2 regions of the Blautia sp. 1001283B150304_161114_C9 genome follow, and region 2 is predicted to be linked to the other one. Evidence: predicted binding sites of a transcription regulator. Region 2 holds the regulator's gene; the other holds the start of a gene.
What was found. The regulator Rex, encoded in region 2, represses fermentation and respiration genes when NADH is low (regulators of the CRP and FNR family bind a similar motif). The targets are predictions, from matches to a motif close to ATTGTTAANTANTTAACAAT.

Region 1 (7,840 bases), on a different contig from region 2:
GAATAACTCCATCAAAATTTTCGATTTTCTCTTTTACACCAGGTACAATGGCAACTGCCTCTTTTGTTCCAAGAGCTCCGTCAATGAAGTCATTCTGCATGTCTACGACTACTAATACTTTCTGCATATTTCCTTCCCTTCGTTCTTTCTGCACATTTTTTCAGATAATCCCATAAAATCTCTGGAAACGTGTGCTGTTATTATTTGTTATTACTATACAGCAACAAAATATTTTTGTACAGGCAGAAGTGCCAGTTTTACTATAGCAATTCCATAAAATATCAATCATCTCTATTTTGCAGTATATTTTTCAAATCTGTACTTCTGTTTAATATCCGGATATTTCTCTCTGTCTACTTCACTCATGAACATATCATAGGGTCTGGCGCAGATTTTGAAAGGTGCGTAGAGTGCCTGATAAATCATCAGTTTTTCACCATTTTCTGTGTGATGGGCTACTGCAAGGACTTTATAGAGATATTCGGAAGTATCCGGGGATACCCATTCTCTTTTGAAATGCTGCACAATGTCGCCTGCATGGATATCGTGTTCCGGTGTCTTCGAAGTGTTTTCATTTTCCGCACTGTCAGGTTCTTCCGGTTCTGTGTTGAGTTCCATATATTCTTCTTTATCAAGGGAAACCGGGATTCCGGAGCGGCCATTGATGTGGACGCCGCCATACCAGGTGCCTGTGACCTCACAAATATCGCCTACTTCGTATTCCATGCTACAGCCATTATTTTTCTTTATGATTCTGATTTTTGTCATTTTATCATCTCCTAGCATATAGTTCTTATTTCATGCAACCAAAAAAGTACTGATTTCACGCTCTAACACGTTAGATTATATTCTCTAGCAAGTTCTTCATTTAAAACAACCACCTCAACGCCCCATATTTTTCTGACCTTAAGCAATCTGGCTCTTAATTCTGCCAATGGCCCGGCTAGCCACGTAATATCTTCTGCGTTTTTCCTGATTCTGGTATAACGCTCACTTTAATGCCACCCCGATTTCTTCTCGATACAACTGACGGAATGTATCCATAATTGCATTATGTTCCAACAATTCAAATTCCGGCGCTATCTCACATAATACTTTGCTGTTTTCATTTTTATATAAGGAAATGTACTGCACTTTGCTGTCCTGTCTCCGCTTTACTTCAATATATTTAGATAAAAAATAGTCATGTGTAGAAACAAAAATCTGTACACCTTCTGTCTCCAGCATGATCAACAATTCAGCTAGCACCGGAATATATTTCGGATTGATATTTGCTTCTGGCTCGTCCCAAAACAAAACGGATCCCTTCTCCAGTGTCCCGTTTTTTATCAACTGCCATAAAAGAGCAATTTTACGTAATCCTTCTGCTACCAAATTAAATTCTAACTTTGCCTGTGTACCAGGTTTTAAATAAAAACGATCCTCATGCAATGTTACTTTCCCATTACTGATTTTCTGTAAAATATCCAGATATTTTTTCCTTACAGTTGAATCCACTCCTCTGGAAATATCAATTTTGGCAGCCGCAATAATATCCAGATACGTATCATCAAATTCCACATTTCCCATTTTTACTGCAGCATCCAGATTCCAGGCATTTGATAAAATCTCTTTTGCCGGAATAAATACGCTTGTGAGATCAGACATCTGCTTTTCCCATTTCTCTTCTGAATTAATCTCTGCATCCCATTTTCGTGTCTTGGTTGAAAATGTCATTCCTATTTTGGCAGTATCAGATTCCACAGAAACCATGGCTTTATTGCTTCCACTCTTTCCTCTGTTTACCAGACGTCCAATTCCAGACTGATCAGGACGAAATAACATTGTTGTTTTCTGCGAAAAAGACACATCATGTTTAGAAGCCTGACATGCTGCATAGGCTAATTTCATAATATGAGTCTTTCCTACACCATTTTCACCAACTAATACATTTAATCCTTCGCAAAAAGGAATCTTTATATCTTCAAATACCGTAAAATTCTCTGCTGCAATCTTTGTTAATGGCATTTCCATCACCTCAATATTTCCATTTTTATAAATCAGTTCATTATATCTGTTGCACGACAATATAATATAAAGTAACTTCTATAATAATTTTATATTATAACACATATAAATATGTCAAACAGCTATTTTCTTCAATATAATATTGTAAAATCTGAAAGCTTGTAAAAGGCTATAACTATCACTTCCAGCTCTTCCAGATCTCCGGCTGATATCCTACTGTCGCCTGTTTTCCGTTTCTTACCACAGGGACTTTGATGATGCTCTGGTTTTCGAGGATTTTCTCTGCTTTGTCTTCCTCTGCAATATAAGTAATCAATGCCAGCAGGTCTTTATCCTTGCAGTCAGTATCTATCAGCTTGTTATAACCACCAATTGCCTTGCAGACAGATTGGAATTCACCTTTACTTAAGCCTTTTTCTTTCATATCTATAAACTGATATTTAATTCCCCGTTCTTTGAAATAGCGTTCTGCTTTCTTGCTGTCAAAGTTTTTCTTTGTACCAAAAATCTGTATATTCATAGTCTAATGCTTTCTCCCATTTTTTTAAGAATTATTGTTCCTGCTATATTTTCTCTTTTCCTGCCTGTTCATTTTAAATTTCCATCCATTTCACATTTTTTTCAAATTCTCACCACATATTTCTCACATTTTCCGGTTATATTATTACTTGTACAGAGCAAAGAGTAATTGCAAATAAAACTTTTTCTTTTTCATACTTTTGCCGGGAATCCATAAGGTTCCCGGCCTCCTTCTTTTATTCCGTTATTTTTTATTCCGTTAGATTTTCTTTTTAATATGGTTATAGATGTTCAGTCCTTTTGTCTGTCCGTATTTGGAAATGATAGATCTGTAAATCTGCTGTTTTCTGTTTTTGTCTTCTGCGTTTTTTTCCACAGTTGTTGAAACATAATTTACCACTTCCTTTGGCATGCCTGCCTTGTCGAGAACCAATACCAGTTCCTGCTGTAATTTCTTTGTTCCGGCATTCATGTCAATTATCTTTTGTTTTGGCTTTTTTGTATTCTGCTTCTCTGATTGTTTGGCAGACTGCTTTTCAGGTTGTTCATTCAACTGTTTTTCTGTTTTTTGACCGGATTGTTCGATCATCTGTCCGTCTTTTTCTTTGACGGTCTGTTTTTTTACCTGTTTCCTTGTATGCACCTGTTTTCCGGAAATCTTCTCATTTCTGGAGACTTTCACATCTTTTTCTGTTTTCCAGAACTCTATAATATGGTCAAAGCCTGTATCCTTGCTGATTACAACAATTTTACATTCTCCATCCTGACCTATGCACTCTTTTCCTATCAGATATCCCAGATAAGAGCCCAGATGCATATCTGCAGACTGATTTCCTGTCGGTACTTTATGTGTGACCAGTTTTGACTCTCCATGATCATTGATAATATCAAGGTCTATTTTTCTGCTGTTATCTGTATAAAAAAGATGGATAATATCTGTTTCCCGTAATTTGCCACATCCTTTGAAGCCTTCACTTCCTACATTTTCATAATCAATTAAATAATAAGTTTTGATAATCTTCATCCTCTCTTTATTTGTTACTGCTCACTCCGCAATGTAACCTTTATTTTCTCTGCTGTATAATACTCTGTCATTTTTCAGCCGGATAATTCTTTCCTATTTTAACATGCATCTTTTATCAGCACAACCACATAGTGGCAGCTTTCCTGGTTAGTATTTCCTGGTTGTCTTTCCTGCCTGTTCCAGTCAGACAGAATATTATCATATCCACGAATAGTATTCCCATATTGCCACTATAATAAATTTACATACCTTTTGTGAAAAATGACGGATTTTTCATCAAATTCCAGTTGATAAATCTTTAACAAAATTCAAAAAAACGCAAAAATCCTGTTGATTTTAAGCGTTAAATATGTATAATAGTAAAAGAGAAGCGATACCCATTCGCTTTTATGGTAAGGTATCTTAAGCCTGTTTAAACAGGCGCTTTCATTAACGAAGAAAAGAGGTTAAACGTAAGATGGCAAAAATCGATTTAAGCAAGTATGGCATTACCGGAACTACAGAAATTGTCTACAACCCTTCTTATGAAGTATTATTTGAAGAAGAAACCAAACCGGAACTGGAAGGCTTTGAAAAAGGTCATGTCAGCGAACTTGGTGCAGTTAACGTTATGACAGGTATCTACACAGGACGTTCTCCTAAAGATAAATACATCGTTATGGATGAGAACTCCAAAGATACAGTATGGTGGACAACAGACGAATACAAAAACGATAACCATCCTGCAACTCAGGAAGCATGGAATGCAGTAAAAGAAATCGCTAAAAAAGAGCTCTCCAACAAGAGACTTTTCGTAGTAGATGCATTCTGCGGTGCTAACAAAGATACTCGTATGGCTATCCGTTTCATCGTTGAAGTTGCTTGGCAGGCACATTTCGTAACAAATATGTTCATCCAGCCAACAGCTGAAGAACTTGAAAACTTCGAGCCAGATTTCGTTGTATACAACGCTTCCAAAGCTAAAGTTGAAAACTATAAAGAATTAGGCCTTAACTCTGAAACAGCTGTAATGTTCAACATCACAACTAAAGAGCAGGTTATCGTAAACACATGGTACGGCGGAGAAATGAAGAAAGGTATGTTCTCTATGATGAACTACTTCCTTCCACTTAAAGGCATGGCTTCCATGCACTGCTCTGCAAACACAGATATGAACGGCGAAAATACAGCTATCTTCTTCGGTCTTTCCGGAACAGGTAAAACTACTCTTTCCACAGACCCGAAACGTCTCCTGATCGGTGATGACGAGCATGGCTGGGATGACAACGGCGTATTCAACTTCGAAGGCGGATGCTACGCTAAGGTTATCAACCTTGACAAAGAATCTGAGCCGGACATCTACAATGCGATCAAACGTAACGCTCTTCTTGAGAACGTAACACTTGATGCTGAAGGCAAGATTGATTTCGCAGATAAGAGCGTAACAGAGAATACTCGTGTATCTTATCCGATCAACCACATTAAAAACATCGTTCGCCCGATCTCTTCTGCACCGGCAGCTAAGAACGTAATCTTCCTGTCTGCAGATGCTTTCGGAGTACTTCCTCCGGTATCTATCCTGACAGAAGCTCAGACTCAGTACTATTTCCTGTCTGGATTCACAGCTAAACTTGCTGGTACAGAGCGTGGAATCACAGAGCCTACACCTACATTCTCTGCTTGCTTCGGACAGGCATTCCTTGAACTGCATCCGACAAAATACGCAGAAGAACTTGTTAAGAAGATGGAAAAGAGCGGAGCAAAAGCTTACCTCGTTAACACAGGATGGAACGGAACTGGAAAACGTATCTCCATCAAAGATACTCGTGGTATCATCGATGCAATCCTTAACGGAGATATCCTTAATGTTCCTACTAAGAAGATTCCATTCTTCGATTTCGAAGTTCCTACAGAGCTTAATGGCGTAGACACAGGTATCCTTGATCCTCGTGACACATATGCTGACGCTTCTGAATGGGAAGAAAAAGCGAAAGATCTTGCTGGAAGATTCATCAAGAACTTTGCTAAATACGAAGGAAACGCTGCTGGTAAAGCACTTGTTGCAGCTGGTCCTCAGTTATAATTATAATTGCTGAATTAAAGTTAATTATAATTAAATTATAATTTTATTGTCCAAATGAGTACGAAAGGGATGCGAGTAATTCGCATCCCTTTTTCATGTTGTTTCGGTGGTCAAGCGGATATTCGCAATCCGCTTCGCTACAGGGCTCTGAGTTTTTCTGCCACTTTCTCATATGCGGGTACCGGAACGTGATATTCTTCTCCCATTCTTACTACTTCGTAAACTAATCCGTCAATTTCGGACTGTTTTCCTGCCATGATATCCCGCTGCATGGAAGTGGTTGCTTCCGGTGCGAGGTTGGAAAGGATTTTTAAATTTACTTCTGCCATATCTTTCTGGAAAGGAACTCCCATGGCTTCTGCAAGTGCTGCGATTTCTTTTATCATGGTCTTAAAAAGTTCTCTGGTTTCGCCTTCTTTCTGGAAATCTGCGGCAGTTGCGTGGTAATAGAGTCCTGCTGCCCCGATCGGGGATACATAGGAAAATTTCTCCAGTGCTTCACGGCGGATGTTTTCCGAAAGAGTCCCGTCGATATGACTGTCACAGAGGTCTTTCTGAATCTCTTTCAGTTCCGGTCGGAATTCTGCTTTGTCTCTTACGCCGAATACAATGTGCAGGATCTGTCCATGCTGGAGAAGTTTTCCCGGTTCTTTAATGTTGGCAGAAACATAGATGCAGCCGTCCGTTACCAGAAGATCCGGCAGTTCTTTCTGCATTTTTCCACCTGTTCCATATATATTCAACACTGGAATTACAATAGTATTTTTCCTGGCAATGCGTTTGATAAACGGAATCGTTTCCTGTAAGGAATAGCCTTTTACGCAGACAAAAATTACGTCCGGATGCTCTGCATAATGCTCCATATCTGTAGCAGGAATGCTTATGTTTTCCTCTGTTTTATCCCACATTTTCTCCAATGTAAGACCCTGTTTCTGGATCTTTTTCAGGTGTTCGCCTCTCGCGATCAGGGTTACGTCCTTGCCTGCTTTTTTCATATAATATCCGGTAACACCACCGGTTCCTCCGGCTCCAATGATTAAGTATTTCATATTTATTTTCTGCCCCGCTTTCATTGTTTTGATTCTTATATCATAGCACAATTGCAATTTTTCTTCAGTATATTTTATGCATTACGCTGACATAATTTTGCATTGACAGTTTATTTTTTGCCCTGTAATATCAATGGTATCAATATCAGAATATATTACGCAGGAAAAGTATTAAGATGGAACGATATCTGGAATTTAGAATAGATGAACAAACTACAGAACTTAAAATGGAAGCATTTCTGAAAAAGAATGCAGGACTTACAAAACGGCAGATCAGCCAGGCGAAGTTTCGACCGGACGGGATTACCAGAAACGGAGTTCGCTGTCGTGTAACTGAGACAATATATCCAGGCGATGTGATCTGCGTTTGTCTGGAGGAAGCCGGGACTGCTTCTGCGCATCTTGAAAATTATAATGACGGAATCAGAAGTAAGGATTTGTCGGATTTCCATTCCAACAGAGCTTCAGCTCCAGTTTCCGAAACTTCTTTTTCTCTGAATATTTTATATGAAGATACGGATATTCTGGCGGTTGATAAACCGGCAGGAATGGTTACGCATCCAACGGGAATGCATTATACAGACAGCCTCTCCAATCTTGTTGCCGGTTACTTTCGAGAGAAAAATGAACAGGTCTGTGTCCGCCCGGTGGGGCGGCTGGATCAGGAGACTTCCGGGATTGTGGTTTTTGCCAAAAATCAGGTAGCAGCTTCAAGACTTCAATCTGTAAAATCTCCATGCAAAATTCACAAGCAATATCTTGCCGCTGTATCCGATACTTTGCCTGTAGATATGCCTGGCGTCTGGCATACCTTAGATTTACCGCTGATGCAGGACCCGGAGAATCATCTGAAAATGAAAACTGCTGCTGATCTTTCCTTACATTCATCTGCATTATCGGGAAAAATCAAAACAGCAGTTACTCATTATCATACTCTTTTTTCCAGTCAGGACTGGTCGCTTATCACACTTAAGCTGGATACCGGACGTACCCACCAGATCCGTGTCCATATGGCATCCACAGGACATCCTTTGCTTGGAGATACTCTTTATCATTCAGACGATAAAATATCTTCCTGTGCTTCCTTTTCCAGGGCAGCCCTTCATGCATGGAAAGTTTCTTTTCAGCATCCTTTCAGAGATGAAATGCTCCTTCTGGAAGCACCATTACCTTTCGATT
Region 2 (7,840 bases):
AACTTGAACCTCCATGTTCTGAGGAAAAAGATCTTTTTGATGCAGCTATCAAAGCCGGACCTTCCAGAATTATCGTAAAACGTCCTCTTAAGAGCGTCTGTCTTGATGGAAGAGAGCCTTCTTATATATTAAAAGGAAAAGCAATACGATATGACTGTTATGTGATGTAGAAGGTTTATCAGCACATTGCAGCAGCCCTTTATTTTTGAGGGCTGCTGCAATGTATTTTTTTCCATTCCCGGATAAATTCCATTTGTTCCTGATCGGAGATTTCCTGGGAGGCAGCGTCATTTCCGGCAGCTACACAGCAGAGCAGGACGAAGGTCTGAAAGAGTAAAAATACCAGTATCAATAATAATGCAGTCATAATTTGTCTCCTTAATATTATGCAGATGGTTACAGTTATTATATGAAATTGCTATAAGGATATTTTTCGGGATTTCTGTAACAGATTCTGTATATGCCTGTTGTTTTGCATATCAGAAGTATCTGCATATCATGGAAGCTTTATACATTTTATTTACAGAAAAACGGAGATATGACAGGAGAAACTGTCGGACACGAAAATATAATCTTCCGAATAATTTAAAGTAAGACGCAGATGTTCATTGTCTTTGCAGCGACCTGATGAACAGTTGCGGTAAGATTTCATTATCCAGATGATTCGGAGGATTTTTTATGAAGAATTCAGATGATTCCGGATATACAGGAAAGCACGTGGGTGTGTGTGTTCTGGATACCGGGATTTTTCCTCATATAGATTTTACAGGGAGAATACTTGCGTTTCAAGATTTCATCGGACATCGTATCAGACCTTATGATGATAATTCTCATGGAACCCATGTATGTGGGATCATTGGCGGTGACGGAAGGGCTTCGGAAGGACGGATCAGAGGAATTGCCCCCGGGTGTAGCCTGATAGTTCTGAAGGTGCTCGACAGAACGGGAAATGGCAGGAAAGAAGATGTTTTGCAGGCTTTTCGCTGGATTCTGGAGAATAAGAGATATTATGGGATACGTGTAGTGAATATCTCGGTGGGAACAACCTGCAGGAGAGCAGAAGATCACAGAGTTCTGATTGCGGGTGTGGAACAACTTTGGGATGCAGGTCTGGTGGTAGTGGCTGCGGCAGGAAATCAGGGACCGAAGGCAGGAAGTGTGACAGCACCGGGAAGCAGCCGGAAGATTATCACAGTAGGCTCCAGCGATCTGCTTACAGGACGGACTGCCATATCCGGCAGGGGACCTACCTTTGAGTGTGTTTGTAAACCGGATCTGGTTGCACCCGGGAATCATGTTCTTGCCTGTGCACCGGGAGCAGATAACGGATATGGAGTGAAGAGTGGTACTTCTATGTCTACACCTCTGGTTGCAGGGGCAGCGGCATTGATGCTTGAGAAGAATCCGGAGCTGACTAATGTTCAGATTAAGATGAAATTGAAAGAAAGTGCCAGGGATATGGGATTGCCAAAGAATCAGCAGGGATGGGGAGAACTGGATCTGGAACGTTTTATGGAACTGTGATCAGTAATCTTTTATTTCACAAAATTATTGCTTTAGAGCGTGTCTGAAAAAGGCTTTCTGCAAGATGTGCGTCACAATTTGTGGGATATTTTGCCCGGATGAGGGCGCCGTAGCGGGCTACGGCAACTGAATGCGGGTGAAATATCCGCAAAGTGGGGCGTACAGATTGCGGGAATGATTTTTCAGATACGCTCTAGTGTATAAAAGCATTGACGAACGGTCTGTTTTCGGCTATCATGATAATTAACTGGATAAGAGCCAAAGAGGAGGATTAACATGAAAAAAATTCAGATGCAGACACCACTTGTGGAGATGGATGGAGATGAGATGACCAGAATTCTCTGGAAAATTATCAAAGATGAACTTCTTCTTCCGTATATTGATTTGAACACTGAGTATTATGACCTTGGTCTGGAATACAGAAATGAAACGGATGATCAGGTAACTGTTGATGCGGCAGAGGCTACAAAGAAGTACGGCGTAGCAGTGAAATGTGCAACTATCACTCCTAATAAGGCAAGAATGGAAGAGTATACCTTAAAGAAAATGTACAAGAGTCCTAACGGAACGATTCGTGCAATTCTTGACGGAACTGTTTTTCGTGCCCCAATCGTAGTGAAGGGTATTGAACCATGTGTTAAGAACTGGAAGAAACCGATCACCATCGCACGTCATGCCTATGGTGATGTGTATAAGAACACAGAGATGTATATTGACGGCCCCGGAGATGCTTATCTGGTATTTGAAGGCGCAGACGGACAGCAGAGAAAAGAGCTAATCCATCATTATGAGGGACCGGGTGTGCTTCAGGGTATGCACAATCTGGATGATTCTATCACAAGTTTTGCAAGATGCTGTTTTAATTATGCACTGGATACAAAACAGAACCTGTGGCTTGGCGGCAAGGATACGATCTCCAAGATTTATGACGGACGTTTTAAGGAAATCTTTGCAACTATTTATGAGGATGAGTTTAAGGAGAAATTTGAGGCAGCAGGCATTGAATATTTCTACAGCCTGATCGATGATATCGTAGCTCGTGTCATGAAGGCTGAAGGCGGATTTATCTGGGCCTGCAAGAACTATGATGGAGATGTTATGAGCGATATGGTTTCTTCAGCATTTGGTTCTCTGGCTATGATGACATCTGTACTGGTATCTCCACAGGGATATTACGAATATGAAGCTGCTCATGGAACTGTACAGAGACATTATTATCGCTATCTGAAAGGTGAGGAGACATCTACTAACTCTGTAGCAACTATTTTTGCATGGACCGGAGCTCTGAGAAAAAGAGGTGAGCTGGACGACAATAAAGAATTGATGGAATTTGCTGATAAACTGGAGAAGGCGACTCTGGAGACGATTGAAAGCGGTAAGATGACAAAAGACCTTGCGCTGATCACTTCTCTTGAGGATGTGACAATACTGAACAGCAAAGATTTCATCTTTGCCATCAGAGAGAGACTGGATGAAATTTTATAATGTCAGAAATTATCCGGTAATGTTTCTATAACATTATAAAGTTCTCCGGGCAGGATCACACTGCAGCGGAGAAACCTGTAAAAAGTTATAAACTGCGAAAATGGGAAGAACCTGCATTATGCAAGTTCTTCCCATTTTTCATATAATCCTTCTAATTCTTCGGTAATGGCGGCTTTCTCTTTGCTAAGTTTCGCACATTCTGCCACATTTGTGCAGATATCCGGGAGAATCATGGTCTCGTCGATCTCTTTATCTCTGGTCTCAAGTTCTTCGATGCGGGCTTCTACTTTTTTTAGTTCATTCTCGCGTTTTCGCTGACGGGCCTGTTCTTCTTTCTGCTGCTGCCAGGAAAGCTTGTTATCAGAAGCCTGCTTTGCTTCTGTCACAGCCTGAGCGGCAGCCGGAGCATATTTTTCCGTCAGCTCTTCTTTTTTCTCCAGATAATAGTCGTAATCTCCGATATAATTTACAATTGCCTGATTGGTCAGATCCAGGATCCGGGTAGCTGTCTGGTTGATGAAGTAACGGTCGTGGGAAACATAGAATACTGTTCCTGTGTAACTGTTCAATGCCTCTTCAAGAATCTCTTTTGAAGCGATATCCAGATGGTTGGTGGGCTCATCGAGGATCAGAAAGTTTGCTTCGGACAGCATCAGCTTGGCGAGGGAAACACGACCTCTTTCTCCGCCGGACAGAGCGGAGATCAGTTTGAATACGTCATCCCCTGTGAAAAGGAATGCTGCCAGCATATTTCGAATTTCTGTTTCCGTAAGTGTGGGATAAGCATCTGAGATTTCCTCAAAAATAGTTTTCTCCATATGAAGAACATGGTGTTCCTGGTCATAGTAGCCAATCTGTACCTTGGAACCAAGAGTAAATCTGCCGCTGTCTGCATCGATCAGCCCATTGATGATCTTTAACATGGTGGTTTTGCCTGTGCCGTTATTGCCAATCAGGGCTACACGTTCTCCACGTTTGATCTCAAAGGAGATGTCACTGAAAAGTGTCTGTCCGGGAAAAGATTTGGAAAGACTTTCCACAGTAAGGACATCATTTCCGCTGACAAATCTTGGTTCCAGGGAAATGCGCATCTGATTCTGAATCTCCTGTGGTTTATCAATGCGCTGGACTTTATCCAGCATTTTCTCGCGGCTTTCTGCACGTTTGATAGATTTCTCGCGGTTAAAGGATTTCAGCTTGGCAATGACTGCTTCCTGATGTTTGATATCCCGCTGCTGGTTCAGGTAGGCTTTGTACTGGGCGTCACGCAGCTGGGCTTTTTTCAGGGCATAGGCAGAATAGTTGCCACTGTACATACGCATATTTCCTGCTTCGATTTCCACAACTTTTGTTACGACTTTGTCAAGAAAGTAACGGTCGTGGGATACGATAAATACAGCACCCGGGTAATTCAGAAGATAGGTTTCCAGCCAGGAAATACTCTCCATATCCAGATGGTTGGTAGGCTCATCCAGAAGAAGAATGTCAGGGCTGGCAAGAAGCAGTTTACCCAGAGCTACGCGGGTTTTCTGGCCGCCTGAAAGAGTTTCTATCTGGCGTTCGAAATCTTCTTCTGTGAAACCAAGACCTTTTAATACACCCATGATCTCACTTTTGTAAGCGTAACCATTTTCCAGTTCAAACTGGTGACTCAGTCTTGTGTAAGTATTCATCAGGCTGTCCAGAGCATCTCCGGTGGTGGTTTTCATTTCCTGTTCCAGAGAGCGCAGACGATTCTCCATATCAATAATGTGCTGTTTGGTGGAAATCAGTTCTTCGTAAATGGTATGATGGCCATGAATGTCCTGATACTGGGCAAGGTAGCCGATATTTTTATCTTTGGCAAGTACCACGTTTCCTGAATCCGGGGAGAGCTCATGCATAATGATTCGCAGCAGAGTCGTCTTGCCTGCACCGTTATTGCCGATGAGAGCTGCCTTTTCGCGGTCTTCTATATGGAAACTGGCATCCTTGAGAATGATTTTTTCGCCAAAGGATTTACAGATATTCTGACATGATAAAATCATAGGAATTCCTCCGTTTGTAATTTGTCCGCGTACTATTATAATCGAAAATGCCTGTTTTTGAAAGCATTTTAAGAGATTTTGTCCAGGGAAAAGAAAGCACCGGATGGATGCATGGAAGAAAATATGATATTCCGGGGAATTTTTCAGAATGAAATTGATAAAAAAATACAGAAATATTTGGTCAAAAAGTACAAATTTAATTTGACAATAAAATAACATCTGGGTATAATTGACATAGATAAGCTAAGGAGGGAAAATTTGTGGAAGCTAAGGAAATTTCGAAAGCGGTAATCAAGCGTCTGCCGCGGTACTACCGCTACCTCGGTGAATTGATGGAGGAGAATGTAGAGCGTATATCTTCAAATGATCTTAGCAAGAAGATGCATGTGACGGCTTCCCAGATTCGTCAGGACTTAAATAATTTCGGTGGTTTTGGTCAGCAGGGTTACGGCTATAATGTACGCTATTTGTATACAGAAATCGGTAAGATCCTTGGGCTGGATACTGTACATCCGATGATTATTCTGGGTGCCGGTAATCTGGGACAGGCATTGGCCAATTATGTGGATTTTGAAAAGCGCGGATTTAAGCTGGTTGGTATTTTTGACGTCAATCCTGTACTTGAGGGGATTGCAGTTCGTGGAATTGAGATTCAGATGTTGAGCGATCTTCCTTTGTTTCTGAAGGAGAATGAGGTTGAGATCGCGATCCTGACTCTTCCTAAAAATAAAGCCAAAGAGATGGCAAAGATTTTAATTGATAATGGAATTAAGGCAATCTGGAATTTTGCACATATTGATCTGGATGCCCCGGAGGATGTAATGGTAGAGAACGTACATCTTTCAGAGAGTCTTATGACTTTGTCCTATAACCTGAGTGAGTACAGAAAGGAACATGAAGGGATGTAAGGGATAACTGTGAAACACAAGGCTGTGGTCATCTGATCACAGCTTTTCTCTTGTATGTAAATGTGTTATTGTAAACAGGAGGTGAACAGATGAGAGAGATTGTAACTGCTGTTGAGATGAAAGAACTGGATCATAATACGATTCAGAAAGCCGGGATATCTTCTCCGGTACTTATGGAGAGGGCGGCATTAAAGACGGTTGAGGAGATTGTACAGAGATTAAAGAATAAAGAAAAAGAGAAAATCCTTGTGGTCTGCGGAACCGGCAACAATGGCGGAGACGGATTGGCAATTGCCAGACTGCTTCAGTTGAGAGGAGTCAGAACCTGGTATTATATTGCGGGTAAGGAAGAGAAAATGACTGCTGAAACTGCCGGACAGCTTAAAACAGCAGAATATTATCAGGTGCCCCGGGTGCATAACCTGGATCCGGATGAATATACTACTATAGTAGATGCCATCTTTGGGGTTGGACTGAGCAGACCTGTAGAGGGAAAATATGCAGAGCTTATCAGTACAATGAACCGGGCATCTGCGTATAAAGTAGCTGTGGATATTCCATCCGGGATTGACTCAGATACCGGATTTGAGAAGGGGATTGCATTCCGGGCAGATCTTACGGTTACCTTTGCTTTTCGCAAAAGAGGGCTGTGTTTTTATCCCGGACGCATGTATGGCGGTGAGATCGTTGTTACGGATATCGGAATCTATTCCATACCCGGAAAGAAAATCTGTATGCATCATCTGGAACGTGAAGATTTGAAAATGCTTCCGGAGAGAGTTCCCTATGGAAATAAAGGAACCTTCGGCAAGGTTCTTCTTATAGCTGGCAGCGAAGGAATGTGCGGAGCTGCATATCTGAGTGCAGCAGCTGCTCTGAAAAGCTCTGCGGGAATGGTGAGAATTCAGACCGTGGAGGCCAACAGGATTCCGTTGCAGACACTGTTGCCGGAAGCCATGATCACCTGTGATTTTGATGAGAAAAAAAACCAGGCAATGCTTGACTGGTGTGATGTGCTTGTGATAGGACCGGGTCTTGGAACCGGAGCGCAGAGCAGGGAAAGAGCTCAGTGGTTCCTGGCGAAGGCAGCTGAGTGTAAAAAAACAGTAATTCTGGATGCAGATGGCCTGAATCTTCTGTCAGTCCATGACAACTGGAAGTGTTTTATCGGGGAACATGTGATCCTGACACCTCATATTGGTGAGATGAGTCGTCTGTGCGGAAAAGAAATCGGTAAGATCCAGGATTGTCTGGCACAGACCGCAGCTGATTATGCAAAGGAGTCTGGAGCGGTTTGCGTTCTGAAGGATGCCTGTACTGTGGTGGCAGATGCTTTTGGAGATATGTATTTGAACATTTCGGGTAATGCAGGAATGGCTACAGCGGGAAGTGGAGATGTGTTAAGCGGTGTGCTTGCCGGTATACAGTGTATGTATCTGGCAGCAGAAAAGAAATTTTCTCCTGTTATGCTGGCTGCACTTGGTGTATATGTGCATGGGCTGGCAGGTGATCTGGCTGCTGAAACAGTAGGGCAGCGAGGGATGACCGCAGGAGATATCATCTGTTTTCTGCCGGAAATACTAAGATAGAATATTCATTTTGAGGCAGTAAATCTGTGAAACAATTTGCAGATATTAACATGAAAAAATAACAGAGGAAAATTATTATGAAGAAAGATAGCAGAGTAAAAGCAGTCATTTCACTGGATGCAGTAGAACATAATTTCCGGGAAATGAGAAAAAATATTGCAGAAGAGACAAAGATGATCGCAGTTATAAAGGCTGACGCTTATGGACATGGCGCGGTGCCGGTTGCACATCTCATTGAGGATTATGATTATATCTGGGGATTTGCGGCTGCAACTGCGGAAGAAGCGATTCATCTGCGAGAAGCCGG

Region 1: pckA (phosphoenolpyruvate carboxykinase (ATP)) is a predicted target of Rex. The motif match lies at 3,837-3,856, and genes of this name have one in related genera.

What each region holds. Positions count from the first base shown of each region.
Region 1 covers NZ_JADPGO010000002.1:161,945-169,784, reverse strand. The annotation lists gene I4V44_RS02040 (cysteine hydrolase family protein) at 1-127, opposite strand, end outside; gene I4V44_RS02035 (DUF1653 domain-containing protein) at 292-768, opposite strand; gene I4V44_RS02030 (AAA family ATPase) at 991-2,007, opposite strand; gene I4V44_RS02025 (arsenate reductase family protein) at 2,186-2,527, opposite strand; gene I4V44_RS02020 (PIN domain-containing protein) at 2,786-3,550, opposite strand; gene pckA (phosphoenolpyruvate carboxykinase (ATP)) at 4,008-5,612, shown strand; gene I4V44_RS02010 (ketopantoate reductase family protein) at 5,750-6,661, opposite strand; gene I4V44_RS02005 (RluA family pseudouridine synthase) at 6,838-7,840, shown strand, end outside.
Region 2 covers NZ_JADPGO010000042.1:11,131-18,970, reverse strand. The annotation lists gene I4V44_RS15640 (class I SAM-dependent methyltransferase) at 1-170, shown strand, start outside; gene I4V44_RS15635 (S8 family peptidase) at 679-1,524, shown strand; gene I4V44_RS18375 (DUF6783 domain-containing protein) at 1,541-1,624, opposite strand; gene I4V44_RS18370 (DUF6783 domain-containing protein) at 1,601-1,654, shown strand; gene I4V44_RS18365 (DUF6783 domain-containing protein) at 1,651-1,728, shown strand; gene I4V44_RS15630 (NADP-dependent isocitrate dehydrogenase) at 1,801-3,009, shown strand; gene I4V44_RS15625 (ABC-F family ATP-binding cassette domain-containing protein) at 3,126-5,036, opposite strand; gene I4V44_RS15620 (redox-sensing transcriptional repressor Rex) at 5,297-5,944, shown strand; gene I4V44_RS15615 (bifunctional ADP-dependent NAD(P)H-hydrate dehydratase/NAD(P)H-hydrate epimerase) at 6,034-7,533, shown strand; gene alr (alanine racemase) at 7,611-7,840, shown strand, end outside.